4 regions of the Streptomyces sp. WMMC1477 genome follow, and region 4 is predicted to be linked to each of the others. Evidence: riboswitches for the same ligand, from Rfam matches in the RefSeq annotation. Region 4 holds a riboswitch; each other region holds the start of a gene.
The links. A riboswitch is a leader RNA that binds a small molecule or an ion and turns the genes downstream of it on or off. The one in region 4 is predicted to bind cyclic di-AMP.

Region 1 (7,243 bases), 420 kb from region 4:
CTCGATCGCCCGGGTCCGTGAGCCGCCCCGCCGTGCCCGGTCCTCCGCCCGCAGGCGGTCGGCGACCGGACCGAGCCGCAGCGCGGGCGGCAGTTCGGCCAGCCGCCCGGAGAGCCGCTCCGCCAGCACCTCGCGGTCACGGTCCTGGGCGAGCCCGGCGGCGAGCCGGCGCAGCTCCTCGCCCAGCGGGTCGGTGACGGCGCGGTCGAGGACGGGGGAGGCCGAGCGGAAGCAGCTCCGCAGCCGCCGGGTGGCCACCCGCATCCGGTGCACCGAGTCGGGCACGTCGCGGCGCACCGCCGGGTCCAGCGCGACCAGGGCCTCGACCTGCTCCCGGACGTAGTCGAGCACGCACGCCCCGGCCGTCCCCGGCGCTGGCGCCGCAGGCTCGGGGGCGCTCCCGGAGGGCGCTTCTTCCGGGGCCGTCTCCGCGAGGGCCCGCTCCAGCTTGGAGGCCGCCCGGGCCCGCCGCAGCCCGGCGGCCAGCAGCCGCTTCTCGATCCGGTCCAGCAGCTTCGGCCGCCCGTCCGCCGCAAGCTCCGCCTCGACCTCGGTCCACCGCGCCGGGCGCCCGGCGGCCCCGGAGGGGCGTCGGGCCCGGACGTGGTCCACCGACACCTCGGCGAGCGGCGTGCCCTCGGCGTCGCGCAGGCCGCGGGCCCGGCGCTCGGAGACCAGCTCCATCACCGGCACGAGCGGCGCTTCCCGCACCCGGGAGTGCACGAGCGCGATCAGCTCCCGCGGCACCTCCGGGGCCAGCGGCGCCCGGATCTCCTCGCGGACGTCGGGCCCGACCGGGAACTTGAGGTGCCAGCCGTCGTCCGACCCGCCCGTCCGGCGGCGCAGGGTGATCCCGGCGGCTGCCAGCCGTCCGTCGGCGGTGTCGTAGTACACGGCGTCGAGCCGCTGCCGCCCCGCGTCGACGACGGAGCCGACCCCGCGCACCCGCATGTCGGGGGGCTCGATGTCGTCGGCGGCCTCGTACTTGCGTTCCGTCTCGCGCACGGCGTCCACCATGTCTGGACGCTACGCCCGGTGCCGCGGCCGGGCAACGGGACCGGAAACGGCCGCTGCCGGCCACCGCGGGGGCGGTGGCCGGCAGCGTGCGTGCGCGTCGGTCGGCTCAGTACGGGCCGTTGACGTTGTCGATCGAACCGTAGCGGTCGGCCGCGTAGTTGCAGGCGGCGACGATGTTCGCGACCGGGTCGTACTGGTCGTGCGGGGTGCCCGCGACGTGGTAGGCGTCGAAGGTCGGCTTGATGACCTGGAGCAGCCCGATGGACGGGGTGCCGCGCTGGGCGTTGATGTCCCAGTTGTTGATGGCGTTCGGGTTGCCGCTGGACTCCCGGATGATGTTGCGGTGGATGCCCTCGTAGGTGCCCGGGATGCCGTGCTCGGCCATGATGTCCAGGGCCTCGCGGATCCAGCCGTCCAGGTTGTTCGTGTAGCTCTTGGCGGCGACGGTGCGCTCGGCGGAACGGTCGGCCCGGTCCTCGGTGCCGCGCGCCTCGGCCTGCGGGATGGTCAGCTCCTGGCCGGGGAGGATCAGGTTCGGGTCGGTGCCGACCGTCTCCTCGTTCTCCTCGTACAGGGCCTCCCAGCCGCCCTCGACCTCGTGGTCGGTGGCGATGCCGTGCAGGGTGTCGCCGGACACGACGGTGTGGCTCTCGGCCTCGGCCTTGGCCTGCGGCGCGGCGGCGGGCTTCTGCACGACGGAGGTGGGGGCGGCCTGCGCGGTGCCGGCGGCGACCAGCGGCATGGCGAAGCCCGCGGTGCCGATCGTCAGGGCGAGGGAAAGCCGGGAAACGCTGCGGGTGTTGAGGGCGGTGCGGGCGCGGCGGTGGCGGCCACGAGACATAGGGGTGTCCTCTCCTACGCCTGCGAGGTGAGCTGTCGGATTCGGGCGAGAGTTGCCCGGCCATTTCCCTCGAAAGGCCCTCGGGGCCCGCTGGTGCCGTATGTGGCACGGCGCTTCGAGAGGCGTGGCTTCACCCCAAGCCGGTCACGGAAACCCGTGTCCGGCGGCTTACCTGGTTCCCCCGCTCCTGCCGCGGTGACGTGGTGCTTTACCCCATGGCCCGGGCGGCAGGATTCGGCGTCCGGGTCGGGACTCCCCCCAGGTGGGTCGGGAGCGGACACACATAAACACAGGGATTTCGCCGGGGACAAGCAGCAGGGATACCGACATTTGGCGCCCAACCGACGATCATGAGGAATTCTGCAACAGAACGCGTCTGTGCCTTTTCCGTGTGTGAGAGGGAAGGTGAGGGGCGATGTGTAAGAGGGCCTTTTTTCCGGGGAGTTGTCGAAGGCCGTATGGCGGTCGCCACGTGGTTGCGCCCAGCGGTCGACTTTCCGTGTGACGCTCACCACGCCTATTCACATAGTCTGGCAAATCCGACATTTGAATTCAGGCATCCGCCTCTGGAGTCGATGGCTTTAATTCGGACATCAAGGCTTTTTCGGGGTGAATGGCTCGCAGGGATGGGGAGCGGGAGGCGGCGGGGTCTCGGCGGTTCGCCGAGACCCCGCCGGTCCCCGGCGGCTCCGCGTGACGCTCCCCGGGGGCATGGCGCCTGGCGTCGCCTCTCGTGCCGCTCGGTGCTCCGCCCGTGCCGGGTTCCCGTGGCCGGGCTCCCGCGGTGCCGAACCGCCGGGCCGGCGGCCCGGCGGTCGGCGGCCCGGCCTGACCGGCCGCTCGGGCCGGTCAGGGGCGGGGCGGGTCCGCGGGATGGGGGGCGAGGGGGAGCTGGGCGGCGAGCCGGGTCTCGCACAGTTCCACCAGCCGGTCGTAGGCGTCCTTGCCCATCAGCTCGGTCAGCTCGGCCCGGTAGGAGACGTAGACGGGGTCCGCGCCCTGGTGGGCCGCCGGTGCCCCGGTGCACCACCAGTGCAGGTCGTGGCCGCCCGCGCCCCAGCCGCGCCGGTCGTACTCGCCGATCGAGACCTGGAGTCTCTGCTCGCCGTCCGGCAGCTCCACCCACTGGAAGTCGCGGCGGATCGGGAGCTGCCAGCAGACGTCCGGCTTGGTCTCCAGCGGCTCCCGCCCCTCGCGCAGCGCGAGCAGGTGCAGGGCGCAGCCTCCGCCGCCGGGGAACTCGGGGCGGTTGTTGAAGATGCAGGCCCCGCCGTAGCGCCGGGTCTTGCGCTCGCCGTCCTCGTCGACCTCGGTCCAGCCCGAGCGGATGCCCTCGTCGTGGAACTGCCACACCTCCGGCGTCAGCCGCTCGACGTGCTCGGTGACGCGGCGCTCGTCGTCCTCGTCGGAGAAGTGCGCGCCGAGCGTGCAGCAGCCGTCGCTGGCCCGCCCCGCCCGGATGCCCTGGCAGCCGTTGCCGAAGATGCAGCCCCAGCGGGAGGTGAGCCAGGTCAGGTCGCAGCGGAAGACCTGATCCTCGTCGGCCGGGTCGGGGAACTCCACCCAGGCCCGCGTGTGGTCGAGGTCGACCTCCTCGCCCATGGCCCGACGCTGCTCGCCGCCGATGTTCCCGCCGGCCTTCCGGCTTTTGCCCGACTTCTTCGCGTTCGTCTTGCTCACGACTCCAGCGTACGGGCACGGGGCGCGACCACCGGGGCCGGCGCGTTAGCGTTCTTCCTCATGAGACTCGGTGTCCTCGATGTGGGTTCGAATACCGTTCACCTCCTGGTGGTGGACGCGCACGGGGGTGCCCGTCCGCTGCCCGCCTACTCGCACAAGGCGGAGCTGAAGCTCGCCGAACTGCTCGACGAGGACGGGGCCATCACCCCGCAGGGCGTGGAACGGCTGGTCGCCACCGTCAAGGAGGCGCTGGAGGTCGCCGAGGACATGGGGGTGGAGGACCTCCTGCCGTTCGCGACCTCCGCCGTGCGGGAGGCCTCGAACGACGGTGACGTGCTGGGGCGGGTCGCGCAGGAGACCGGAGTCCGGCTGCGCGTCCTCTCCGGCCCGGACGAGGCGCGGCTGACGTTCCTCGCGGTGCGCCGCTGGTTCGGCTGGTCCTCGGGGCGGCTGCTGGTCCTCGACATCGGCGGCGGCTCGCTGGAGATCGCCTGCGGCTTCGACGAGGAGGCGGACGCCGCCGTCTCCCTGCCGCTGGGCGCCGGCCGGCTCACCGCGTCCTGGCTGCCGGGGGACCCGCCGGACCCGGACGACGTGCGGGCGCTGCGCCGCCACGTCCGGACCGAGATCGCCCGCGTCGTGGGCACCTTCAGCCGCCTGGGCGCCCCCGACCACGTCGTGGCGACGTCGAAGACGTTCCGGCAGCTCGCCCGACTCGGCGGGGCGGCCCGCTCGGGCGAGGGGCTGTACGTCCAGCGGGAGCTGAGCCGCACGTCGCTGGAGGAGTGGGTGCCGCGGCTCGCCACGATGACGGCCGAGCAGCGCGCCGAGCTGCCCGGGGTCTCGGAGGGCCGGGCCCGCCAGCTCCTGGCCGGGGCGCTCGTCGCCGAGGGGGCGATGGACCTCTTCGGGGTGGAGACGCTGGAGATCTGTCCGTGGGCGCTGCGCGAGGGTGTGATCCTGCGCCGGCTGGATCTGCTGCGCTCGGTGTGACCGCCCGCCGCGCCCGGCTGCCCACTGCCCGCCGGGCCACGCCGCCCACCGCCCGCCGCGCCCCCCCGCCGGGCCGCCGCCCGCACGGCTGCCGCCCGCACCGCCGGGGCCGTGCGGGCGTGCGCCGCGTGCCGCTCCGGCTGACGCGGCGTCACCTCGCGCCCGCTCGGGGTGAAAAAAACTTCAAGATCGTGCGGGGCTCGCTACGCGCGTCAACTTCCCGCGCGTGAAGCCGACTTGATCGCCGCATGACCTGCAGTAACAGATCTCCGGAAATCGGAACGAGGGCCCCGCGATGCGGTCGGCGGGGCGGGTTCGCGGCATGTGTCCGCGAGGAAAAACTCATGTGAACCACTTGCCTAACGCCTGTTCGCCGGTGGAGGGTCGGCGCTGCGTGGATGACATGTCCGCGTCGACAGGCCCGTTACATCCTCGAACGGACAGGACCCTTCATGACAGTCATGCGTTCCCCCAAGCGCAGATGGTCAGCGGTCGCGGTGACCTCCGCGACCGCCGTCGCCCTCAGCGTCGGTGCCGCCTACCCCGCGATCGCGGCCGACGAGCCCACGGGCGTCATCATGGGCGCCGATGCCCCTGGTGCGATCAAGGACCAGTACATCGTCACCCTCAAGGCGGGTGCGCCGGACGCCGAGACCAAGGCCGGCAAGGACATCGCCAAGAAGTACGGTGCCGACATCGAGCACGTCTACGAGGAGGCCCTCAACGGCTTCGTCGTCGAGCTGGGCGAGAAGCAGGCGAAGAAGCTCGCGGCCAACCCGCACGTCGCGAAGGTCGAGCAGGACGCCAAGGTCCAGCTCGCGGACACCCAGACCAACCCCACCTGGGGCCTGGACCGCATCGACCAGCCCGACCTGCCGCTGGACAACAGCTACACGTACTCCAACACCGCCGGCTCCGGCGTGACGGCGTACATCATCGACACCGGCATCAACCACAGCCACAACGACTTCGGCGGCCGCGCCAGCTTCGGCTTCGACGCCTTCGGCGAGGACGGTGAGGACGGCAACGGTCACGGCACCCACGTCGCCGGCACCGTCGGCGGCTCCACCTACGGTGTGGCCAAGAACGTCGACCTCGTCTCCGTCCGCGTCCTCGACGACGGCGGCTCGGGCTCCTACTCGGGCGTCATCGCCGGTGTGGACTGGGTGACGGACAACGCGCAGCTTCCGGCCGTGGCCAACATGAGCCTCGGTGGCGGCGCCAGCTCCAGCGTCGACGACGCGGTGCGCAACTCGATCGCCGCGGGTGTGACCTACGCGGTGGCGGCGGGCAACAGCAACGCCGACGCCGCCAACTACTCCCCGGCGCGGACGACGGAGGCGCTGACGGTCGGTTCGTCGACCAGCAGCGACGCCCGCTCCTCGTTCTCCAACTACGGGTCGGTCCTGGACATCTTCGCCCCGGGCTCGAACATCACCTCAGCGTGGATCGGCAGCGACTCGGCCACCAACACCATCTCCGGCACCTCGATGGCCTCCCCGCACGTGGCCGGTGCCGCCGCCCTGCTGCTCGGTGACAACCCGGGCTACACCCCGACGCAGGTCGACTCCGCGCTGGAGTCCGCCGCCGCGCAGAACAAGCTCAGCGGCGTGCCGTCGGGCACCCCGAACCTGCTGCTCCAGGTCGGCGAGGGCGACCCGGGCGACCCCGGTGACCCGGGCGACAGCTTCGAGAACACGAACAACTACGACATCAACGACCACAGCACGGTCGAGTCGCCGATCTCCGTCAGCGGTGTCGGCGGCAACGCCCCGGCCGACCTGAAGGTGGCCGTGGACATCAAGCACACCTACATCGGTGACCTGAAGGTCGAGCTCGTCGCCCCGAACGGCTCCGCCGTCGTCCTGAAGGACCACGGCGAGGGTGGCAGCAGCAACGACATCAACACCACCTACACCGTGGACGCCTCGTCCTCGGCCGCGGACGGCACCTGGAAGCTCCGGGTGACCGACAACTACTCGTGGGACCAGGGCTACATCGACGCCTGGAGCCTCCAGTTCTGATCAGCCCCGGCGACACCCGGCGGTGATCACCGCGAGTGACCCCTGAGCTCAGCCCCCACGGCCCCGCGCCGTGGGGGCTGAGCCGCGTCCGCCCGCGGCCCGGCGCGGTACCGTGATCCAGGCCACGTCCCGCCCCGGCTGCCTCCCCGTACCCTGGGCGCGTGCTGCGAGACGATCAGGCCGTACCCGGCGGCGCCGGGATCAAGGTCGCGCTGTCGACGGCCTCGGTGTATCCCGAGACCACGGCGGCGGCGTTCGCGATGGCCGGACGGCTGGGCTACGACGGCGTCGAGATCATGGTCTGGACGGACCCGGTCAGCCAGGACGTGGACGCCCTGCGCCGCCTGGAGGACCACCACGGCGTGCCGGTGCTCGCCGTCCACGCCCCCTGCCTGCTGATCACCCAGCGGGTGTGGTCCACCGACCCGTGGACGAAGCTCCAGCGGGCCAGAGCGGCCGCCGAGCGGCTCGGCGCCTCCACCGTCGTCGTCCATCCGCCGTTCCGCTGGCAGCGCGGCTACGCGCGGGCCTTCGTGCGGGGCATCGAGCGCATGGCCGACGAGACGGACGTCCGCTTCGCCGTCGAGAACATGTACCCCTGGCGCTACCGCGACCGCGAGATGGCCGCCTACGCGCCCGACTGGGACCCCACCAACGACGACTACCGGCACTTCACGCTCGACCTCTC
Region 2 (7,243 bases), 1.2 Mb from region 4:
CGTCTACGTCGACGTCCTGGGCGGCAGCCTGTTCATGGAGAAGCCCAAGGAACTTGAGCGCTATAGGTTGGCGTTCGAGTATCTCAGGGCCCAGGCACTCGACATCGAGAAGACCGAGGCCCTGATCCGTGTGGCTATGGAGGAGCTTTGATGGGGCAGTCGCGGCAGCAAGGTGACAGTGAAGCCAGCTGGTTCAAGTCGTCCTACAGTGGCGGCAGCGGCACCGAGTGTGTCGAGGTGGCTTTCTTTCCTCACACCGTGACCGGGGTGCGGGACAGCAAGGTACCTGCGGGCAGGTCGCTGGAGTTCGGGGAGGCGCCCTGGGGCTCGTTTGTGGCCGCTCTCCGGGCAGGAGGGCTTGCGTGATCACGGACGCCGTAGCACGCCTCCGCGTGCGGGTGGGCCGGGTGTACGGGCAGCCGCGGCGGTGAGGGGCGGGGGGTCGTTGGAGGAGTTGGGGTTCGGGGGTGTGCCGTTGCTGGATCCGCTGCTGTACCCGGGGCGGGCGGTGGCGGAGCCGGGGCTGCTGGTGGACGACGAGTTGCGGCCGCCCGCGCGGATGACGGTGGCGGAGCTGCGCGCCGAGGGGCGGATACCGGTGCTGGCGGTGGGGTCGAACGCGGCACCGGCGCAGCTGCGGCACAAGTTCGCGGTGGGCGGGGTGTCGGGAACGGTGCCGATGGTGCCGGTGCGGGTGGGCGGGCTCGCGGTGGGGCACTCGGGCCATGTCAGCGTCGCCGGGTACGTGGCGTACACGCCGTACGCGGCTCCGGGGCGGTGGACGGAGCTGGTGCTGCTGTGGCTGGACGGCGAGCAGCTCCGGGTCGTCGACGCCTCGGAGCGGGCCAACTACCGGCGGAGGCGGTTGGCCGGGGAGCGGTTCCCGGTGGACGGCGGGCCCGGGGACGCCGACGTCTACGTGTCCGAGCGGGGCCTGCTGGCGGGGCGCGGGGGCGGGGTGCGGCCGGCCGGCGGGCAGCGCGAGGTGATGGGTGAGCTGCTGCGGGGGTCGGCGCGGCTGCGGGCGGTGCTGGGGACGTCGCCGGACGAGTGGGTGCGGCGGGTGGCCGCCGACCACCGGCTGTGTGGTGAGGCCTCACGGGTGCTGGCGGACGAGGGGCTCACGCTGCCCAACCCGCTGGCGCGCTCAGGGTGAGGGAACTCGGCGGGGCGCGGCGGCGTTGTCGGGGCACTGGATGGTGTGTGTGCCGGGAGGTTGACGATGGGGCGGTTGACGAGACCGATCGTCGCGGGAGCACTGGCCTTGGGGCTGGTCGCGGCGGGCGTGGTGCTGTATCTGTTCCAGCCATGGAAGCTGTGGACGGACGAGACGGTGAACGAGGCGCTGCCCTCGGCGAGTCCGCAGCCGGAGGCGTCCGCGGACGGGAGCCCGGACGCGGACGGGAGCCCGGAGGCGGAGGGGGAGCCCGAGCGGGAGGCTCCGGCCGGGCCGTTGACGTTGGCGCAGGGGGATTTCGTCACTCACGAGCACGCCACGAGCGGGACGGTGCGGATCGTGGAGCTGGCCGACGGCGAGCGGATCCTGCGGATCGAGGGGCTGGACACGAGTAACGGTCCGGACCTGAAGGTGTGGCTCTCGGACGCCGAGGTGCTGCCGGGCAAGGACGGCTGGAAGGTCTTCGACGACGGCGAGTACCTGAACCTGGGCAAGCTGAAGGGGAACAAGGGGAACCAGAACTACACGCTCCCCGGGGACGCCGAGCTGGACCTCTACAGCAGCGTGAGCATCTGGTGTGACCGGTTCGACGTCTCGTTCGGGGCGGCGGAGCTGGCCCGGGTGTGACGGGCGGCGCGCCGGTTCGGCGGGCGCGGACACCCCGTCCACCGAACCGGCGTGCGGTCAGGCGCGGTCGAGGGTGAGGACGACGCAGCCGCCTCCGAAGGTGCGGCTGTCGGTCAGGGTGAACTGCGTGGGCTGGAAGGCCGTGTCGAAGGCGGGGAGACCGGCCCCGGCCACGACGGGGTACTTCTTGATGATGAGCCGGTCGATCTCGGGGAGCAGGGGTCCGGCGAGCTTGCCGCCGCCGGCGAGGTAGACGTCCAGGGGCCCGTCCTCGGCCTTGAGCTGGCGCACCAGGGTGCGCGGGTCCTCGTCGGTGACGGTGACGGCCGGGTCGGGGGACACGGTGAGGCTGCGGCTCAGGACGTAGGTGCGCAGGTGGGCGTAGGGGTTGGTCATGCCCACACGCAGGGCGGGGCCGTAGGTGGCGCGGCCCATCACGATGGTGTCGAAGACGCGGTTCGGTTCGTCGGCGCCACCGAGCTGGCGACGGATGTGCGTGGGCAGGACCTCGGGGTACGCGGTGTTCATGTGCGCGACGTGGTCGTCGGTGACGGGGTAGAAGTCCACCTCGTCGTCGGGGCCGGCGATGTAGCCGTCGAGTGACATGCCGATGTAGTAGACGAGCTTGCGCACGGTCCTCCTTGGACGTCTCCGACGCGCAGGCGGGCGTGATCGTGTGGCGCGGCCCTGGCCCGGGGCGCCCCGGGCCGGCGGGAGGGGGACGACGCACCGGCGGCCCCGGCGTCGGGGGGATGGACGTCGGGGCCGCCGGGGGCTTGTGGGGCGCGGGCGGACTCAGATGCCGAGGCCCTTGGCGCGCAGCCAGGCGAGCGGGTCGACGGTGTCGGTGCCGCCCGGCCGGACCTCCAGGTGGAGGTGGGGGCCGGTGGAGTTGCCGGTGGAGCCGACGCGGCCGATGGTGTCGCCGGTGGTGACGGTGCCGCTGGTGCGGGTCATCGAGGAGAGGTGGCAGTACCAGATCTCGGTGCCGTCCTCCAGCTCCAGGACAATGCGGTAACCGTAGGCTCCGGCCCAGCCGGCCTCCTTGATGGTGCCGGAGTGCACGGCCTTGACCGGGGTGCCGGTGGGCGCGGCGAAGTCCTGACCGGTGTGGTCGCTGGACCACATGTTGCCGGACTCGCCGTAGCCGGAGGTGAGTTGGAAGTTGGCCAGCGGGAGGGTGTAGCTGGCGGCGAGCTTGCGCAGCCGCTCCTCCTCCGCCTTGCGCCGGCGCTCCTCCTCGGCCTTGCGCTTGCGCTCGGCTTCCGCCGCGGCCTCGGCGGCGGCTTCGGCCTCGGCCTTCTTCTCGGCCTCCCCGGCCGCCGACGTGGCGGCCTCGGCGGCGGCCTGGCGGCGGGAGTCGGCGTCGGCCGCGGCGCGCTGCTGGTCTGCCTGGGCGAGGATGCGGTTGCGCAGGGCCTCGCCGGCGTCGGTGGTGCCGTCGGCGAGCTCGGAGTCGGTGAGACCGGCCTGGGTGAGGGGGGCGGCGAGCGGGGCCGCCTCGTCGTCCGCACCGCCGATGGATATGCCGTCGGCGAGTCCGTCCAGGCCCGGCAGGTCCATGTCGGGCATGCTCAGCGGGACGCTGGCCTTGGGGCTGGCGGTGGCCATGCCGCCGGCGCCGATGGCCGCGACCATGCCGACGCCCAGGACCGCGCTGCTGCGGGCCATGCCGGAGCGCTGCTTGGCGACGCGGTGGCGGCCGCGGACGGGGCGGACGGTGTCCGCGGTCGGGTTCCACTCGGCGAACGTCGCGCCGTCCTCGACGGACGGGCCGTACACCGGGTAGGAGTCCGACTCCTCGCCCGCGTACGCGGTTTCGGCGGCCTGCCTGCTCGACGCCACGGAGGCGTTCTCCTTTCCTTCCTTCTCGCCTACCGGGTTAGCTGACGGGTTCGGAGCAGGAAGGTCTCCTACGGGCATGGGCGCCCGATTCACCCCATGAAGTGGTTCCCCGGTTCCCTGGGTGCATCTGGTGGTGCGGTGGTGGTGCGGTGGTGCGGTGGTGCTGCCAGTCGATGCACTGTCAGGATTCGGCCAAGGCGCACGGTGCCGCCTCTTGTGGCGGCGGTGACGACCGCGCTGCGTTATCGAACGTTAATAGACCCGCGGCTCATATTCCAAGCCTTCTCGGTAACAAGAGACGGCTCTCGCCTGGACGTTCACCCCACGACCGGACGGAACCGGGCATATTCACCACGTCCGGGGTTGCCCTCCATCCGGGGATCGTGGCCAAGTCGTCATCAGAGACGGTCCGACCGGTCACGGTGGGTCACGGCGAGGAGGGCCAGGTCGTCGGCCGGCGGACCGCCGGTGTACTCGGCGACGTCGGCGACGATCTCGTCGAGCAGCGCCTCCGGCCCGTACCGCGCCCACTCCTCCTTGATCCGCCGGGACGGCTCGTAGAAGACGCCGTCCCGGCCCCGGGCCTCGGTCAGGCCGTCGGTGTTCATCAGCAGGGTGGCACCGACCGGGAACGCCACCTCGCCCACCGGCGGCTTCTCGGCGTCCTCGCCCGGGAGCGCGGCGAGCCCGAGGGGGAGCGCGTACCCGGCGGGCTCCAGGCTCTCCAGCCGCCCGCCGGGGAGCAGGAGCCACGGCGGGGGGTGGCCGCAGTTGACGACGCGCAGCCGCCCGGCCGGGGTGATCTCGGCCAGGACGGCCGTGGTGAAGCCCTCGAAGGAGTCCACGGTGTCGGTGCGGCGCCTGCCCTCCCGGCGCAGGGCCCGGTCCAGCCGGAGGGCGACCACCGCCAGGTCCGCCTCCTCCTCCGCCGCTTCCCGGAAGGCGCCGAGCACGATGACGACGGCGCCCACGGCTTCCAGCCCCTTGCCCCGGACGTCGCCGACGAGCAGCCGCACGCCGTGCGGGGTGTCCTGCACGGCGTAGAGGTCGCCGCCGATGCTGGCCTCCCGCTGGGCGGCCTGGTAGCGGGCGGCGATCTCCAGGTGGTTCAGCCAGTGCTCCGGTGGCGGCAGCAGGGCGAGCTGGGCGGCCTCGGCGACGTCCCGGGCTGTGGCCAGCCGCTGGGCGCCGAGGCGCACCACTCGGTTGAGCACCAGGGCGAGCAGGGAGACGGTGGTGACGGTCGCGGCCTTCAGGGCACCTTCGAACAGGGTCACCCCGTTCATGACGTGCATGAGCCAGATCAGGGTGACGACGGCGACGAACCCGGTGGCGGCGGTGGCGCGGGGGGAGTAGAGCGGGGCGGCCACGAGCGGGGCGGCGGCGAAGACGGACGAGAAGACGATGTCCGGCGGCGTGAGGCTCTGGGCGATGACGCCGATGACGATGAGGAGCGGTGGGAGCAGGAGCGCGGCCCGCCGGAGGAAGGCGTTCGGGCGCGGCCCGATCAGCTCGCGCAGCGGATCGGGGGGCAGATGAGCACCGGCCGTCGGCCCCCGCTGGCCCTCGGTCGCGTCCGCCTCTCGGCGACGCCTGCCGGTGAGGTCGTCGTGACCGCCGGGATCTGCTCCGAGCGCGCGCTGCCGGTCGTCTGGCGGCATCCGGAGGCCCCTCAACGATTCGTCATCCTTTCGTCAAATCTAAGGAGAAACCCGGTTTCCGGCATCTCGGGCGGAATGTCAGTGCCGTGGGTCACAGTTGTCGAAAGGGATGGAGGGACCTTTGCCATGACCTACGCGATCCAGGCAGAAGGCCTGGCCAAACGTTTCAAGGAGACCCAGGCCCTCGCCGGGGTGGATCTCGCCGCCCGTACGGGCACGGTCCTGGGGTTGCTCGGGCCCAACGGCGCCGGGAAGACGACGGCGGTGCGGATCTTCGCGACGCTGATCCGGCCGGACGCCGGGCGGGCCCTCGTCGCCGGCCACGACGTCGTGCGGGAGCCCGGCCACGTTCGGGCGGCCGTCGGCCTGACGGGCCAGTACGCGGCGGTGGACGAGAACCTGACGGGAACGGAGAACCTGCTGCTGATCGGCCGGCTGCTGGGCATCCGCCGGAAGGAGGCGCGGGCCCGCGCCGCCGAGCTGCTGGAGCACTTCCAGCTCGCGGAGGCGGCGGGGCGGGCCGTCAAGACGTTCTCCGGCGGCATGCGCCGCCGGCTGGACCTGGCGGCGAGCCTGGTCGGCCGCCCCAGCATCCTCTTTCTCGACGAACCGACGACGGGCCTCGACCCCCGCAGCCGGGGCGAGGTGTGGGACATGCTGCGCGGCCTGGTCGCCGAGGGGATGACGGCCCTGCTGACGACGCAGTACCTGGAGGAGGCCGACAAGCTGGCCGACGAGATCGTGGTCATCGACAAGGGGCACGTCATCGCCGAGGGCACGCCGGACGGGCTGAAGTCGGAGGTCGGCGGGCAGGTGCTGCAGCTGCGTCCCGTCCACGCCGAGGACCTCCCGGCCGTGCACGCGCTCGTCACCGAGGCCGCGGGCGATCAGACGCACATCGAGGGCGACCTCGTCATCGCGCCGGTGAAGGAGCCGGAGCTGATGCCGGCCGTCGTGCGACGCCTGGACGGCGCCGGCATCGCGATCGGCGAGCTGGCCCTCCGCCGCTCCTCGCTGGACGAGGTGTTCCTCGCCCTCACCGGTCACCGCGCGGAGCCGGAGCAGCGGCCCGAGGACGAGGCCGCGCAGCCGGACGAGGGCGCGTTCGAGCGCGTGGGCAGTGCGGGAGGTGCGTCATGACGGCGACGACGATCACCGCGCCGCTCTCCAAGAGCGGGCGGGTGCGCCCCGGAGCGGGCCTGCGGCAGACGGGCACGATGGCCTGGCGGAGTCTGGTGTCCGTCAAGCACAACCCGCTCGAACTGGTCGACTACAGCATCACGCCGATCATGTTCGTGTTCCTCTTCACCTACGTCTTCGGCGGCCAGATGGCCGGCAGCCCGGAGGCGTACCTGCAGTACGCGCTGCCGGGCATCATCGTGCAGAACACCCTGTTCATGACCATGTACACGGCGATGTCCCTCAACAGCGACCTGACGAAGGGCGTCTTCGACCGGCTGCGGAGTCTGCCGATAGCCCGCTCCGCCCCGCTGTTCGGGCGGATCTCGGCGGACATGGCCAAGCAGCTCTGGGCGATGCTGCTCATGCTCGGGCTCGGCGCGGTGCTGGGCTTCCGCATCACGAACGGCATCGGGGGCTTCCTCGGCGCGGCCCTGCTGCTCCTGGTCTTCGCTCTGGCCGTCTCCTGGGCCGCGGTCCTCATCGGCATGCTCGCGGGCGATCCGGAGAAGGTGCAGGTCTTCGCCTTCACCCTGATCTTCCCGATCACCTTCACCAGCAGCGCGTTCGTCCGCGTCGAGACGATGCCGGGCTGGCTGCAGGCCTGGGTGGACATCAACCCGGTCACGCACCTGTCCGACGCCTTCCGCGGGCTCCTCGTCGGCGGGGACGTGGCGGCCCCGGTGATGTGGTCCCTCGTCTGGGCCGCGGGGATCGCCGCGCTGTTCATCCCGCTCGCCATGCGCGCCTACCG
Region 3 (7,243 bases), 560 kb from region 4:
GCCGTGGTCCAGGTCGGCGCGGCGGAACGAGCCGCGGGCCGCCGGGACGACGCGGCTCAGCGGGGCGTCCCAGCAGGGGCTGTTGTCCATGCCGGGCTCCCACGGGTGGACGCAGGCGGCCAGCCCGTGCCCCCCGAGGTTCCGTCGGCCGGTCAGGTACGCGTGCCAGGCGCTCAGCCGCGGGTAGAGCCGGTCGAGGAAGGCGCGCCGCCGGGACAGCCCGGGGTGGGCGCGGTGGACGAGCCAGGCGGCCAGCGCGTGGACGGGCGGCTGGACGATGCCCGAGGTCTCCCGGTCCCGCGGGGCGCCCGCCACCCGCCCGGCGGTGGAGGAGCGCCAGAAGTCGGGGCTGGGAAAGTAGGCGCCGCGCGGCACGACGGGGTTGAACACGATGTGCGGGACGCGGCCGTCCTCCCACTGGGCGGCGAAGAGCGTCTCCAGCTCGCGCTGGGCCCGCACGGCCGAGCGGTGCCGGAGCCCGATCGCGATGAACGCCGAGTCCCAGCTCCACTGGTGGGGGTAGAGGCTGCGGGCCGGCACCGTGGCGCCGCCCGTCCAGCTGCACGCCAGCACGCGGGCGGCGCGGCGGGCGAGCCGTGCCGGACCGACCGCCGGGCCCGCGGGTGCGGTCGGCGCGGCGGTCTGGTGCGGTATGGCGGTCAGCAGGGCGGTCTCGGTGTCGGTCACGCGGTCCACGAGGGCTCCGGTGGGTGGTCCCCGGTGGCTGCCCGGTCGGGCACCGGACCGGGGCTGCGCGCGGGGCGCCGCACCGGCCGGGCCCCGGCCGAAGCCGGTGGCACCTCCGAGTTACGTCCAATTAACACGGAAAGCTATGCGGCGTTACCTGGGGCGGACAAGCGTAAATAGGTCACACCGGCGATGCCTTGACAAAACACCCATCCGCCTCGCTGAGGGGCCTTCAGTTCGGGCGGTGCCGCCGGTGCGTTCTCGGCGGCGCGTGGTTCCGCCGTTCGGTGCGGGGGTCGGCGGCGCTCCGGGGTGCGGTGCCGCCCGGGGTGCGCGGCGACGGGGGGTCGACGCGGGAGTGGCGGAAGGATGTCTTCCGTCCGGATCCTGGGATGACGGGCCCTCCGGGTCGTGATCCTCGCCACGACTGATAGATGTTGCGCTCATCTGAGCGCTCTGCTGAAGGCTCCAGTTCTCCAATGAGCGGCACCCGGTGCCACGTATCTGGCACTCGATATCACGAGTCATGGTCACCCGGCGTGGCGGTCGCGTCGGTCTTCAGTCTCGCAGTGTCACTTTGTGTTCAAGCTCTGAAGGAATACCGTGCGGCCATTTGGGAGAGCCTTTACTTTCGATCCGCTGGCGGATGGGTGGTTGTAGCCGTGCGACGTGCCGCTGCCTCTGCTCATTCGCCTTGGATATGGGTACGCTCCCCGCCGTCAGGGCAGGCAGGCAAGCCGTACACGAGGAGCGAGTCCCGTGCCGGAAACTCAAGATCACGTAAGCACGAACCCCACCAAGTTCGTGTACGCCTTCACCGAGGGCAACAAGGACCTCAAGGATCTCCTCGGCGGCAAAGGCGCCAACCTCGCGGAGATGACCAACCTCGGGCTGCCCGTCCCTCCGGGCTTCACGATCACCACCGAGGCGTGCTGCCTCTACCTGGACAACGGCACCGAGCCGCCCGCCCTGCGGGACGAGGTCACCGAGCACCTCGACGCGCTCGAGAAGCAGATGGGCAAGCGGCTCGGCCAGGAGGACGACCCGCTCCTCGTCTCCGTGCGCTCCGGAGCCAAGTTCTCCATGCCCGGCATGATGGACACCGTCCTCAACATCGGCCTCTCCGACGCCTCCGTCGGCGGTCTGGCCACGCAGGCCGGTGACGAGCGGTTCGCCTGGGACTCCTACCGCCGCCTCATCCAGATGTTCGGCAAGACCGTGCTCGGCGTGGACGGCGAGCTCTTCGAGGAGGCGCTGGAGGCGGCCAAGGAGGCCAAGGGCGGCGTCACCGACGTGGAGCTGGACGCCGGCGACCTGCGCACCCTGGTCGAGCGGTTCAAGGAGATCGTCCGCACCGCCACCGGCCGCGACTTCCCGCAGGACCCGCGTGAGCAGATGGACCTCGCCATCCGCGCCGTCTTCGACTCGTGGAACACCGACCGCGCCAAGCTCTACCGGCGCCAGGAGCGCATCCCCGGCGACCTCGGCACGGCCGTCAACGTCTGCTCCATGGTCTTCGGCAACCTCGGCCCCGACTCCGGCACCGGCGTCGCCTTCACCCGCGACCCGGCCAGCGGCCAGCAGGGCGTCTACGGCGACTACCTGCAGAACGCCCAGGGAGAGGACGTCGTCGCCGGCATCCGCAACACCGTCCCCCTCGCGGACCTGGAACAGCTCGACAAGACGTCCTACGACGAGCTGATGCAGATCATGGAGACCCTTGAGCTGCACTACAAGGATCTCTGCGACATCGAGTTCACCATCGAGCGCGGCAAGCTGTGGATGCTCCAGACCCGCGTCGGCAAGCGCACCGCCGCCGCCGCGTTCCGCATCGCCACCCAGCTCGTGGACCAAGGCCTGATCGACGAGGCGGAGGCGCTCCAGCGCGTCAACGGCGCCCAACTCGCCCAGCTCATGTTCCCCCGCTTCGACCTCACCGCGCAGGCCGACCAGATCGGGCGCGGCATCGCGGCCTCGCCGGGCGCCGCCGTCGGCAAGGCCGTCTTCGACTCCTACACCGCCGTCAAGTGGTCCCGCTCGGGCGAGAAGGTCATCCTCATCCGCCGCGAGACGAACCCGGACGACCTGGACGGCATGATCGCCGCCGAGGGCATCCTCACCTCGCGCGGCGGCAAGACCTCGCACGCCGCCGTCGTCGCCCGCGGCATGGGCAAGACCTGCGTCTGCGGCGCCGAGGACCTGGAAGTCGACACCAAGCGCCGCCGGCTCACCGCCCCGGCCCCCGACGGCAAGGGCAGCATCGTCATCGACGAGGGTGACGTCGTCTCCATCGACGGCTCCACCGGCAAGGTGTACCGGGGCGAGGTCCCCGTCGTCCCCTCGCCCGTCGTCGAGTACTTCGAGGGCCGCATGCACGCCGGTGCCGAGGACGCGGACGAGCTCGTCCAGGCCGTGCACCGCGTCATGGCCTACGCCGACCGCGTCCGCCGGCTGCGGGTACGCGCCAACGCCGACAACGCCGAGGACGCCGCCCGCGCGCGCCGCTTCGGCGCCCAGGGCATCGGCCTGTGCCGCACCGAGCACATGTTCCTCGGCGAGCGCCGCGAACTGGTCGAGCGGCTCATTCTCGCCGACGCCGACACCGAGCGCGACGAGGCCCTGGCCGCCCTGCTGCCGCTGCAGAAGGGCGACTTCAAGGAGCTGTTCGAGGCGATGGACGGGCTCCCCGTCACCGTCCGGCTGCTCGACCCGCCGCTGCACGAGTTCCTGCCCGACATCACCGAGCTCTCGGTGCGGGTGGCGCTCGCGGAGGCTCGCGAGGACGGCAACGAGAACGACCTGCGTCTCCTCCAGGCCGTTCACCGGCTGCACGAGCAGAACCCGATGCTCGGTCTGCGCGGCGTCCGCCTGGGCCTGGTCATCCCCGGCCTGTTCACCATGCAGGTGCGGGCCATCGCGGAGGCCGCGGCCGAGCGCAAGGCCGCCAAGGGCGACCCGCGCGCGGAGATCATGATCCCGCTCGTGGGCACCGTGCAGGAGCTGGAGATCGTCCGCGAGGACGCCGAGCGCGTCATCGCCGAGATCGAGCGCGAGCACGGCGTCGAGCTGAAGCTCACGCTCGGCACGATGATCGAGCTGCCGCGCGCCGCGCTGACCGCCGGTCAGATCGCCGAGTCCGCCGACTTCTTCTCCTTCGGCACCAACGACCTCACGCAGACCGTGTGGGGCTTCAGCCGGGACGACGTGGAGGCCAGCTTCTTCACGGCCTACCTGGAGAAGGGCATCTTCGGCGTCTCGCCGTTCGAGACCATCGACAAGGACGGTGTCGGCAAGCTCGTCTCCGACGCCGTGGCCGCAGGCCGCGCCACGCGGCCCGACCTCAAGCTGGGCGTCTGCGGCGAGCACGGCGGCGACCCCGAGTCCGTCCACTTCTTCCACGAGGTCGGCCTGGACTACGTCTCCTGCTCCCCGTTCCGCATCCCGGTGGCCCGGCTGGAGGCCGGCCGCGCCGCCGCGGAGAGCGTGGGCAGCGACAGCCGCTGACCAACCGCCTGCCGGGGCCGCCGCAGCCGAACCCTCACCGCGCGGCGGTCCCGGCATCCGGAAGAGGGGCGGTACGGCACCTGTGCGGAGGTGCCGTACCGCCCCCTTTGCTCCGCCCGGGCCCGTCAGCCGGTCAGTCCGGGGCCCCGGTGGCGGTTCAGCCGCGGAAGGGGCCGCCCACCTCGTCGGTGACGCCCCTCGGACGAACGCGCCGCCGGCCGGCACGGGGTGCCCGTCCCCGTCACCAGCCGTCTGGTGGCCGAGGTGGCGGCGTCCGCCCGCTGAGACCCGGAACGGCGGAACCGGCCGCGCCGCGGTGCGGCACGGCCGGTTCCGCCGTGGGTGAGCCGATGGCTCGGGGTCAGATGGCGACGCCCTTGGCCCGCAGGTAGGCCAGCGGGTCGATGTCCGAGCCGTAGCCGGTACCGGTGCGGATCTCGAAGTGCAGGTGCGGACCCGTGCTGTTGCCGGTGGAGCCGACGAGACCGATCTGCTGGCCGCCGCTCACGCTCTGGCCCGCGGAGACGGAGAGCGAGGAGAGGTGGGCGTACTGGCTGTAGCGCCCGTCGGCGTGCTTGATGACGATCTGGTTGCCGTACGAGCCGCCCCAGCCGGCGGAGACCACGGTGCCCGCACCGACCGCGCGGACGGTGCTGCCGGACGGCGCGGAGAAGTCCACACCGGTGTGGTAGCCGCTGGCCCAGTAGGAGCCGGTGGCCCGGTAGGGGGTGCTCATCGAGGCGTTGACCGGGCGGACCCAGCCGCTGGCCGGGGCGGCCTTCTCGGCGGGCTCCTCGGCCTTGGGCTCGGGCTTCGGCTCGGGCTTGGGCGCGTCCTTGGCGGGCTCCGGAGCCGGTGCGGGCTTCTCCGCCTCGGGCTGCTCCTCCTTCTCCGCCTTCCTCTCGGCCTTCTTCTCCGCCTTGTCGGCTTCGGCCTTCTTCCCGGACTTCTCCGGCTTCGGCGTCGGCGTGGCGGCCTGGGTGACGTCCAGGCTCAGTCGCTGACCCGGAAAGATCAGGTCGGGGTCGGCGCCGACGACCTGGCGGTTGGCCTCGTAGACGGCCGGCCAGCCGCCGTCCACCTCGTGCGTGGTGGCGATGCCGTAGAGGGTGTCGCCGCTGACGACGGTGTAGTCCTCGGCGGCGGCCTCGGTCTTGGCCTTGGCGGCAGGCTTCTTCTCCGCCTTCTTGTCCGCCTTCTCGGCGGGCCGCTCGGCCTTGGCCTGCTCGGCCTTCCGCTCACCCTCGGCCGAGGCGCCGGCCGGGGTGATCTCGGGGGCCGGGCCGCCCTGGGTCAGGCCGGCGCGGGGGCCGCAGGTGGGCCAGGCGCCGGGGCCCTGCATCTCCAGCAGGCGCTCGGCGGTGGCGATCTGCTGGTCCTTGGTGGCGAGGTCGGCGCGGGGCGCGTACCGCGTGCCGCCCGCGGCCTCCCAGGAGGACTGCTGGAACTGCAGGCCGCCGTAGAAGCCGTTGCCGGTGTTGATGGACCAGTTGCCGGTGCTCTCGCACTGGGCGACCTTGTCCCACACCGAGACGTCGGCGGCGCTCGCGGAGCCCGCGGCGGCGAGGGGAACGGCGACACCACCGGCGGTGACGGCCAGGGACACGCGGGCTACGTGACGGGATATCAGGGGCTTGCGCGGACGGCGATGACGACCACGGGGCATAGGTGTGTTCCTCTCCTACGCCTGCGAGGTGAGCTGTCGGATTCGGGCCGGAGTAGCCCGGCCACGTCCCCACGCGTCACGCGTCGGGCTGTGGCTTCACCCCTAGCCGCACCGGTACGGATACGCGGTACGGCGCTTACCTGGTTCCCCCGCTCCTGCCGCCTGGGCTTCCTGGTGTCCCCCCGGCCGGGCGGCAGGATTCGGCGTCCCGGCGGCGGGGCCTCCGCATCCGATGCGGGGGCGGACGAACCGTAATCACAAGCGTTTGCGCCAGACAAGCAGCGCGCGCGAGCGCCGGGTTCCGGCACGCCGGACTCGGGCCCCGGTCCGGCACCGTGTGCACCGGTGCTGATTCCGAGGGTAAGGTTCCGGATCTTTCCGTATGTCCGAAACTCCCTGGTCAACGATGAATTTGGCACTCGGGAGGCAAAAAGCCCGGGGGGGGAGTGCAGCGGCGGAGCGGAGGGGGTTGTGAGTCCTGTCACCTGATCGTCGTGTCGAGCCCTTATATCGGGCGATTCCCTACGCAAACGCGCAGAGCGTCCTGACGGGCCCTCGGACCACCCTCCGGTCCGCCTTCCGTGTCACCCGCAGGTCCGCGTTCCCGTCCACCTGAACGGTCACGGCCCCCGGCCCCGGGGCCCGTGACCGGGTCCCTCAGACCGCCGGTGAGCCGGACAGGACGACGAGCCGCTGGGTGGCCCTCGTCATCGCGACGTAGCGGTCGACCGCCCCCGCGATCCCCTCGCCGAGGCGCTCGGGGCCGACGAGGACGACCAGGCCGAACTCCAGCCCCTTCGCCAGCTCCGGGGTCAGCGAGCGGACGCGGGACGTGCCCTGGAACGTCGGGTCGCCGATGACGCACGCGACCCCCTCGGCGTGCTCGGCGAGCCATGCGTCGAGGATCGCGTCCCGCTCCGAGACGGACCCGTGGGTGACGGGGACCCCGGAGCCGCGGACGGACGTGGGCACGTTGGCGTCCGGCAGCGCCTCCCGGATGACCGGCTCCGCCTCCGCCATGACCTCCTCCGGCGTCCGGTAGTTGACGGTCAGGGAGGCGAGCTCGACCCGGTCCAGCCCGACTCTCCGGAGCCGCTCCGGCCAGGACTCCGGTCGGCGTGGGTGGCCCCGAAGAACGGCTCCGCGGCGGGGGAGCGCCAGTCCAGCAGCAGCCGGCGCCCCGTACGGTCCGTCAGCCCGAGCCGCCCCACGTACAGGCGCTCGCCGTCGTCCTCGCCGACGATGTGACCGAGGCACAGGTCCAGCCCGAAGCGCCGCAGTGCGCGCAACCGCGCGGTCGCCCGGTGGATCTCCGCGTCCCGGTCCATCCCCTTCACACGAGTCCGCCGTTTGCTCCGGGGACCGCCCGCATGGGACCTTGCTCAG
Region 4 (7,243 bases):
GACGGCCTCATCGACGGCTTCGCGGCCCGCGGCAGCGCCGACCTCATCCACGAGTTCGCCTTCCCGCTGCCGATCTACGCCATCTGCGACCTGCTCGGCGTCCCGGCCGAGGACCAGGACGACTTCCGGGACTGGGCGGGCATGATGCTCCGCCACGGCGGGGGGCCGCGCGGCGGCGTGGGGCGCGCGGTGAAGAAGATGCGCGGCTACCTGGCCGAGCTGATCCACCGCAAGCGCGACGACCTCGGGGACGACCTGATCTCCGGGCTCATCCGCGCCAGCGACCACGGTGAGCACCTCACCGAGAACGAGGCCGCCGCGATGGCCTTCATCCTCCTGTTCGCCGGGTTCGAGACGACGGTCAACCTCATCGGCAACGGCACGTACGCGCTCCTGCGCCACCCGGAGCAGCGCCGTCGGCTCCAGGACGCCCTGGCCGCGGGGGACACGGCGCTGCTGGAGACCGGCGTCGAGGAACTGCTGCGCTACGACGGCCCGGTGGAGCTGGCCACCTGGCGGTTCGCGACCGAGCCGCTGACGCTGGGCGGGCAGCGCGTCGAGACGGGCGACCCCGTGCTGGTGGTGCTCGCGGCGGCCGACCGGGACCCGGCGAAGTTCCCGCACCCGGACATGCTCGACCTCGCCCGCCGCGACAACCAGCACCTGGGGTACGGGCACGGCATCCACTACTGCCTGGGCGCGCCGCTGGCCCGGCTGGAGGGGCAGACGGCACTCGCCACACTGTTGCGCCGGCTCCCCGACCTGCGATGTGCCGCCGAACCGGAGGAACTGCGGTGGCGCGGCGGCCTCATCATGCGCGGTCTGCGCAGCCTGCCCGTCGAGTTCACGCCTGACGGGGGGTCAGTCGGCGACAGTCCGTGACCGTCGCGTGATCCTTGCGACACTGGGTTGTGATGGACGGGTGTTCGACGTTAGGTTTCCGCCGTCAGCGGACCCCGTCGCGGGACCGCTCGTCGTCTCAGGAGAGGTCACCGCATGCGTTCCGGGAGCGGGCGGCATCGTCGCCCTCGTCAGGCCCCTGCCGTCGTCGTCGCCGCGGGGGTGACCGGCGCGGGGATGGCCCTGCCGCTCTTCGCGGCCTCCGGCGCCCAGGCCGCCGACGGGGCCGTGTGGGACCGCGTCGCCGAGTGCGAGAGCGGCGGCGCGTGGAGCGCGAACGAGGGCAGCGGCTACTACGGCGGCTTCCAGCTCACCCAACGCACCTGGGAGCAGTACGGCGGCACCGTGCACGCCGACCGCCCGGACCTCGCCAGCCGCGGGCAGCAGATCGCCGTCGCCGAGGCGGTCCTCGCGGCGGAGGGCCCGGACGCCTGGCCCTCGTGCGCCGTGACGAGCGGCCTCACGGCCGCGGTCAACGGCGTGACCGAGACGCCCGCGCCCCAGCCGCCCCCGGCCCCCGGCGGGCCGGACGGCACGGGTGACGCCGAGCACCCGGCCGAGGGCGCGCCGGAGCCGGGCACCCCGGGGGCGACCGGGACGCCGGCGGCTCCCGACGCGGACGCGACCCCGGGTGAGCAGAAGCCGGGCTCCGGCGAGCGGTCCGACGCCGGGTCCGGCGCGCCCTCCGCCGCGGCGACCGGGCGCCCGGGGCAGACGCCGGGTCAGACGCCGCCCGAGAGGCCGAGTGAGACGCCGACCGGAGTGCCGGGCGACTCGGGCGACTCCTCCGCTCCGGACGTGGACTCCTCCACCCCGGGCGACCCGTCCGCCCCCGACGTGGACTCCTCCGCTCCGGACGTCGACTCCGACGGCGGCACGGAGGGCACCGGGCGTCATCGGGGCGACCGTGACCCGAGGGAGTCCGGCCGGGAGGCGGCGGACCGCTCCGAGCGCGGCTCCGGGCGGCATGCGGCTCCGGCGGGGCCGGCCGTCGAGTACCTCGTCGCCGCGGGGGACTCGCTGTCCGGGATCGCCGCGGAGCAGGGTCTGGACGGCGGCTGGCCCGCGTTGTACGCGGCGAACGAGTCTGTCGTCGGCGCCGACCCGGACCTGATTCTGCCCGGGCAGGAGCTTCGACTTCCGCTCGTTCAGGAGTAGTTGACGGCCCGGGAAGGAGCGGACCTCACCCGTCCGGATGCAATGTGACGATCGTCACATTCCTTTGTCGGCGTGTCCGGGTTGCGGGCCCCGGGCAAGCGTGCCGGGACCTGCGGAATCGATATGACGAGGCGTCAAGTCATCCCCTCGTGTCGGTTTCAGGGGTGTTTGATCGGATTATTGTGGTAGGTCTACGTTCGCATCGCCCACTCCCGTGGGGTCGTCGACCGTCACGCCGAATCCTGCCGACGGTCGGCGGGAACATCGTCGCGTCCGCGAACCGCAGGCAGGAGCGGGGGAACCAGGCGAGTGCCGCCCAGGCGGCTCGGGGTGAAGTCCGGCGCGGGAACGCCGCGCCGGACCGGGCGACTCACGCGTCCGAACCCGACAGCTCACCTCGCAGGCGTCCGGTGAGGAAGACCGTCCATGCTGTTCACCGACAAGGACTCCGCCAAGAGTCGTAACCGTCAGCCCGTCGTCGTCCGCCTCGCCGCCTCGCTCGCCGGATTCGCCGGCGCCGCTGTCGGCGGCCCGGTGGTGATGGCGAGCAGCGCGCAAGCCGCCTCCGTCGACACCTGGGAGAAGGTCGCCCAGTGCGAGTCGAGCGGGAACTGGCGCATCAACACGGGGAACGGGTACTACGGCGGACTCCAGTTCGCCCAGTCGAGCTGGGAGGCGGCCGGCGGACTCCGGTACGCGCCGCGGGCCGATCTGGCCACCAAGGAGCAGCAGATCGCCGTCGCCGAGCGGCTCCTGGAGATGCAGGGCCCGGGAGCCTGGGCCTGCGCCGAGGAGGGCGGCCTCACGGCCGACGCCCCGCCCGCCGACGTCGCCCCGCAGGCGCCGGGTGGGGCTGCCGCCCAGCGGCAGCCGCGCCCCCGGCCGCCGCAGCCGCAGCAGGGTCAGTCGCCGCAGTCCCAGCAGGCCGCCCCCGCGCAGCAGGATGCCAAGGGGCAGTCGGGGAAGGGCGGCACGTACGTCGTGCGCCCCGGTGACACGCTGGCCGCCATCGCCCACCGCCACGGCATGACCTGGCAGGAGCTCTACGCCCGCAACAAGGCCGTCGTCGGGGCCGACCCCGACCTGATCTTCCCCGGTCAGCGCTTGGAGGTGTGACCGGGGCGGGTCACCCTCGGGGGCTGCCCTCCGAGGGTGACCCTGGCGGTCGGGCCCGGCACGCGTCCCCTGTGCCGGGCCCGCCGCGCGCCCCGTGCCGGCCGGTGTGTACCCGGTGTGCACTCCGCGACGGCCCGCCGCGGCCCTCGCGCCGGGGCCGGCCGGGTCCCCCGCCGCGGGCCCGCCGAGCCGTCGGCGTATCCGTCCGCACAGCGAGACGACGGCATTATCTTCAGTCAATGAACAAAACCTGGTTCGCCTCTGAGCTGGGAATTCACCGCGGCGCCTCGCCCCGGACGCGGCCCGCAGGCCCACCGCGGGCCACCGGACCGCTAGGCTCCTGCCTCAGGAAGACCGACCCACACGAAGGAGAACCTCGTGCCGTCCATCGACGTCGTCGTAGCCCGCGAGATCCTCGACTCGCGAGGCAACCCCACGGTCGAGGTAGAGGTCGGCCTCGACGACAGCAGCACCGGCCGCGCGGCCGTGCCGTCCGGCGCCTCGACCGGCGCCTTCGAGGCCCTTGAGCTGCGCGACGGCGACAAGGGCCGCTACGGCGGCAAGGGCGTCGAAAAGGCGGTCCTCGCCGTCATCGAGCAGATCGGCCCCGAGCTGGTGGGCTACGACGCCACCGAGCAGCGCCTCATCGACCAGGCCATGCTCGACCTGGACGCCACCGCCGACAAGTCCTCGCTGGGCGCCAACGCCATCCTCGGCGTCTCCCTCGCCGTCGCGCACGCCGCCTCCGAGGCCTCCGACCTGCCGCTCTTCCGGTACCTCGGCGGGCCCAACGCGCACCTGCTGCCCGTGCCGATGATGAACATCCTCAACGGCGGCTCCCACGCCGACTCCAACGTGGACATCCAGGAGTTCATGATCGCGCCCATCGGCGCCGAGTCCTTCTCCGAGGCGCTGCGCTGGGGCACCGAGGTCTACCACGCGCTCAAGGCCGTCCTGAAGGAGCGCGGCCTGTCCACCGGCCTCGGCGACGAGGGCGGCTTCGCGCCCGACCTCGGCTCCAACCGCGAGGCCCTGGACCTCATCCTGGAGGCCGTCAAGGCCGCCGGCTACACGCCCGGCCGCGACATCGCGCTCGCCCTGGACGTCGCCGCCTCCGAGTTCTACAAGGACGGCGCCTACCAGTTCGAGGGCCAGTCCCGCAGCGCCGCCGACATGACCGCCTACTACGCCGAGCTCGCCGAGGCGTACCCGCTGGTCTCCATTGAGGACCCGCTGTTCGAGGACGACTGGGAGGGCTGGCAGACCATCACCGCCCAGATCGGTGAGAAGGTCCAGCTCGTCGGTGACGACCTGTTCGTCACCAACCCCGAGCGCCTGCAGCGCGGCATCGACGACAAGGCCGGCAACGCCCTGCTGGTCAAGGTCAACCAGATCGGCTCGCTGACCGAGACCCTGGACGCCGTCGAGCTGGCCCAGCGCAACGGCTTCAAGTGCATGATGTCGCACCGCTCCGGCGAGACCGAGGACGTCACCATCGCGGACCTGGCCGTCGCCACCAACTGCGGCCAGATCAAGACCGGTGCCCCGGCCCGCTCCGAGCGCGTCGCCAAGTACAACCAGCTCCTGCGCATCGAGGAGATCCTCGACGACGCCGCGGTCTACGCCGGCCGCAGCGCGTTCCCGCGCTTCAAGGGCTGACGTCTCACGGCCGGCGTCTGACGGCCGACGTCGAACGCCGCCGCGTCCCGGCCCACGGTCCCGCGTACCGTGGGCCGGGACGTACCGTTCGGACAGCGATCAGGGAGGTGGACCCTTGGGAGGTGCCCCGGAACGGGAACGGTTCTCCACCGCGACCCGGCTCAGGGCGCTGGGTGAGCAGGCCGCCGAGCGCGTCTACCGCGCGCAGAGCCGACGGCTCCGCGGCGGGCCGCGCCGCAGCCGCCTCACCGGGCGCGCCGCCCTCCTCGCACTCGTCCTGTGCTCCCTCGTCGTCGCCCTCGCCTACCCGACGCGCAGCTACGTCTCCCAGCGCTCAGACATCGCCGAGGAGCGCCGCAAGCTCAAGGAGACCGAGGAGCGCGTCGCCGAACTGCGCGAGCTCAAGGCCCGCCTCCAGGACCCGGCCTACGTCGAGCAGCTCGCCCGCGAGCACCTGCACTACGTCCGCACCGGCGAGCGCGGCTACATCGTGCGGAGCGGGACCGGCGGGGCCGACGAGACCGACGCACCGCGCCACCGCGGCGAGGACGGCGGCGCCGGCCGCGCCTGGTACACCAACCTGTTCGACGGCCTCGACCGCGCCGACGCGGGCTGAGCCCCCGCCCCTCCGCTTGCTCATCTCCCCTGACGATCCGACCCGAGAGACACACCGCCCGCATGGACACTCCGCCGCCCCCGACCGACCCCACGCCGCCCACCGACGCGGACGTCGCCGCCTTCAAGGCGCAGCTCGGCCGACCGCCGCGCGGCCTGCGGGCCATCGCCCACCGCTGCCCCTGCGGACAGCCCGACGTCGTCGAGACGGCCCCGCGGCTGGAGGACGGCACGCCGTTCCCCACGACGTACTACCTGACCTGCCCGCGGGCCGCCTCCGCCATCGGCACCCTGGAGGCGGAGGGCGTCATGAAGGAGATGACCGAACGGCTCGCCACCGACCCCGAGCTGGCCGCCGCGTACCGGGCGGCACACGAGGACTACATCGCCCGGCGCGACGCCATCGACGTCCTCGCGGGCTTCCCCAGCGCGGGCGGCATGCCCGACCGCGTCAAGTGCCTGCACGTCCTCGTCGCCCACTCGCTCGTCGCCGGCCCCGGTGTCAACCCCCTGGGCGACGAGGCCATCGCGCTGCTTCCCGAGTGGTGGCGCAAGGGCCCCTGCGTCACCACCGACGAGACCGGAACCCGGGCCGCCGACGCCGAGGAGACCGACCGATGACCCGCGTGGCCGCCGTGGACTGCGGCACGAACTCCATCCGCCTGCTCGTCGCCGACCTCGATCCGGCCACCGGCGCCTTCAAGGAGCTGGACCGCCGTATGCGGATCGTCCGGCTCGGCCAGGGCGTGGACCGCACCGGGCGCCTCGCCTCCGAGGCCCTGGAGCGCACCTTCGCCGCGTGCCGCGAGTACGCCGACGTCATCCGCTCCCTCGACGCCGCCCGCGTCCGCTTCGTCGCCACCTCCGCCTCCCGGGACGCCGAGAACCGGGACGACTTCGTCCGCGGTGTGGTGGACATCCTCGGCGTCGAGCCCGAGGTCGTCACCGGTGACCAGGAGGCCGCCTTCTCCTTCACCGGCGCGACGAAGGAGCTCACCGCCTCGGGGCTGGACACCCCGTACCTCGTCACCGACATCGGCGGCGGCTCCACCGAGCTCGTCATCGGCACCGACGAGGTGAGCGCCGCCCGCAGCGTGGACATCGGCTGCGTCCGCATGACCGAGCGCCACCTCGTCCGGGACGGCGTCGTCACCGACCCGCCCACGGCCGAGCAGGTCGCCGCCATAAGGGCCGACGTCGACGCAGCCCTCACCCTCGTCGAGGAGACCGTCCCCCTCACCTCGGCACGCACCCTGGTGGGCCTCGCCGGCTCCGTCACCACGGTCGCCGGCATCGTCCTCGGCCTGCCCGAGTACGACCCGGCCGCCATCCACCACGCCCGCGTCTCCCTCGACCAGGTCCGCGAGGTGACCGACCGTCTCGTCCACTCCACCCACGCCGAGCGCGAGGCGATCCCCGTCATGCACCCCGGCCGCGTCGACGTCATCACCGCCGGTGCCGTCATCCTCCAGGCCGTCATGGAGCGTTCCGGCGCCACCGAGGTCGTCGTCTCGGAACACGACATCCTCGACGGCATCGCGTTCAAGCTGGCAGCAGGCGGCGACGCCGACTGAGCCGGGTCGCGGTGGGGCCGGCCGCGGCCGTGCTCCGCGTCGACGAGGGCGCGCACGGAGCGACTGGCCTGCGGCCGGCCCACGGGGTCACCGCGGTCGCGTTCGGGATTCGTGTCCGCCGGTGGAGGGAGTCACGGCGGGGGCGTCGTCGGCGGGTTCGGGCTCGGCACCGGCCGGGTGGCCCGTCCCGGGGGTGGGCTCACCGTTGTCCTCGCCGCGGG

Region 1: it holds a riboswitch for cyclic di-AMP, as region 4 does, so the genes downstream of both, O7609_RS09945 (LysM peptidoglycan-binding domain-containing protein) here and O7609_RS08020 (LysM peptidoglycan-binding domain-containing protein) in region 4, are expected to answer to the same signal.
Region 2: it holds a riboswitch for cyclic di-AMP, as region 4 does, so the genes downstream of both, O7609_RS13470 (M23 family metallopeptidase) here and O7609_RS08020 (LysM peptidoglycan-binding domain-containing protein) in region 4, are expected to answer to the same signal.
Region 3: it holds a riboswitch for cyclic di-AMP, as region 4 does, so the genes downstream of both, O7609_RS05620 (transglycosylase family protein) here and O7609_RS08020 (LysM peptidoglycan-binding domain-containing protein) in region 4, are expected to answer to the same signal.

The regions. Positions count from the first base shown of each region.
Region 1 is NZ_JAPZBD010000003.1:2,167,960-2,175,202, reverse strand. It holds gene O7609_RS09950 (CYTH and CHAD domain-containing protein) at 1-1,017, opposite strand, end outside; gene O7609_RS09945 (LysM peptidoglycan-binding domain-containing protein) at 1,124-1,858, opposite strand; cyclic di-AMP (ydaO/yuaA leader) riboswitch at 1,863-2,074, opposite strand; gene O7609_RS09940 (hypothetical protein) at 2,708-3,460, opposite strand; gene O7609_RS09935 (Ppx/GppA phosphatase family protein) at 3,599-4,531, shown strand; gene O7609_RS09930 (S8 family peptidase) at 4,984-6,555, shown strand; gene O7609_RS09925 (sugar phosphate isomerase/epimerase family protein) at 6,720-7,243, shown strand, end outside.
Region 2 is NZ_JAPZBD010000003.1:2,914,581-2,921,823, reverse strand. It holds gene O7609_RS13495 (helix-turn-helix domain-containing protein) at 1-151, shown strand, start outside; gene O7609_RS13490 (DUF397 domain-containing protein) at 151-366, shown strand; gene O7609_RS13485 (hypothetical protein) at 470-1,156, shown strand; gene O7609_RS13480 (DM13 domain-containing protein) at 1,223-1,804, shown strand; gene O7609_RS13475 (dihydrofolate reductase family protein) at 1,862-2,437, opposite strand; gene O7609_RS13470 (M23 family metallopeptidase) at 2,600-3,649, opposite strand; cyclic di-AMP (ydaO/yuaA leader) riboswitch at 3,661-3,792, opposite strand; gene O7609_RS13465 (PP2C family protein-serine/threonine phosphatase) at 4,048-5,310, opposite strand; gene O7609_RS13460 (ATP-binding cassette domain-containing protein) at 5,437-6,450, shown strand; gene O7609_RS13455 (ABC transporter permease) at 6,447-7,243, shown strand, end outside.
Region 3 is NZ_JAPZBD010000003.1:1,190,124-1,197,366, reverse strand. It holds gene O7609_RS05630 (MGH1-like glycoside hydrolase domain-containing protein) at 1-696, opposite strand, end outside; gene ppdK (pyruvate, phosphate dikinase) at 1,447-4,191, shown strand; gene O7609_RS05620 (transglycosylase family protein) at 4,553-5,797, opposite strand; cyclic di-AMP (ydaO/yuaA leader) riboswitch at 5,863-6,035, opposite strand; partial or broken gene O7609_RS05615 (AAA family ATPase) at 6,515-6,967, opposite strand; gene O7609_RS05610 (hypothetical protein) at 6,907-7,185, opposite strand.
Region 4 is NZ_JAPZBD010000003.1:1,750,630-1,757,872, reverse strand. It holds gene O7609_RS08030 (cytochrome P450 family protein) at 1-882, shown strand, start outside; gene O7609_RS08025 (transglycosylase family protein) at 997-2,058, shown strand; cyclic di-AMP (ydaO/yuaA leader) riboswitch at 2,323-2,478, shown strand; gene O7609_RS08020 (LysM peptidoglycan-binding domain-containing protein) at 2,485-3,174, shown strand; gene eno (phosphopyruvate hydratase) at 3,553-4,833, shown strand; gene O7609_RS08010 (FtsB family cell division protein) at 4,949-5,449, shown strand; gene O7609_RS08005 (DUF501 domain-containing protein) at 5,512-6,069, shown strand; gene O7609_RS08000 (Ppx/GppA phosphatase family protein) at 6,066-7,022, shown strand; gene O7609_RS07995 (TerC family protein) at 7,110-7,243, opposite strand, start outside.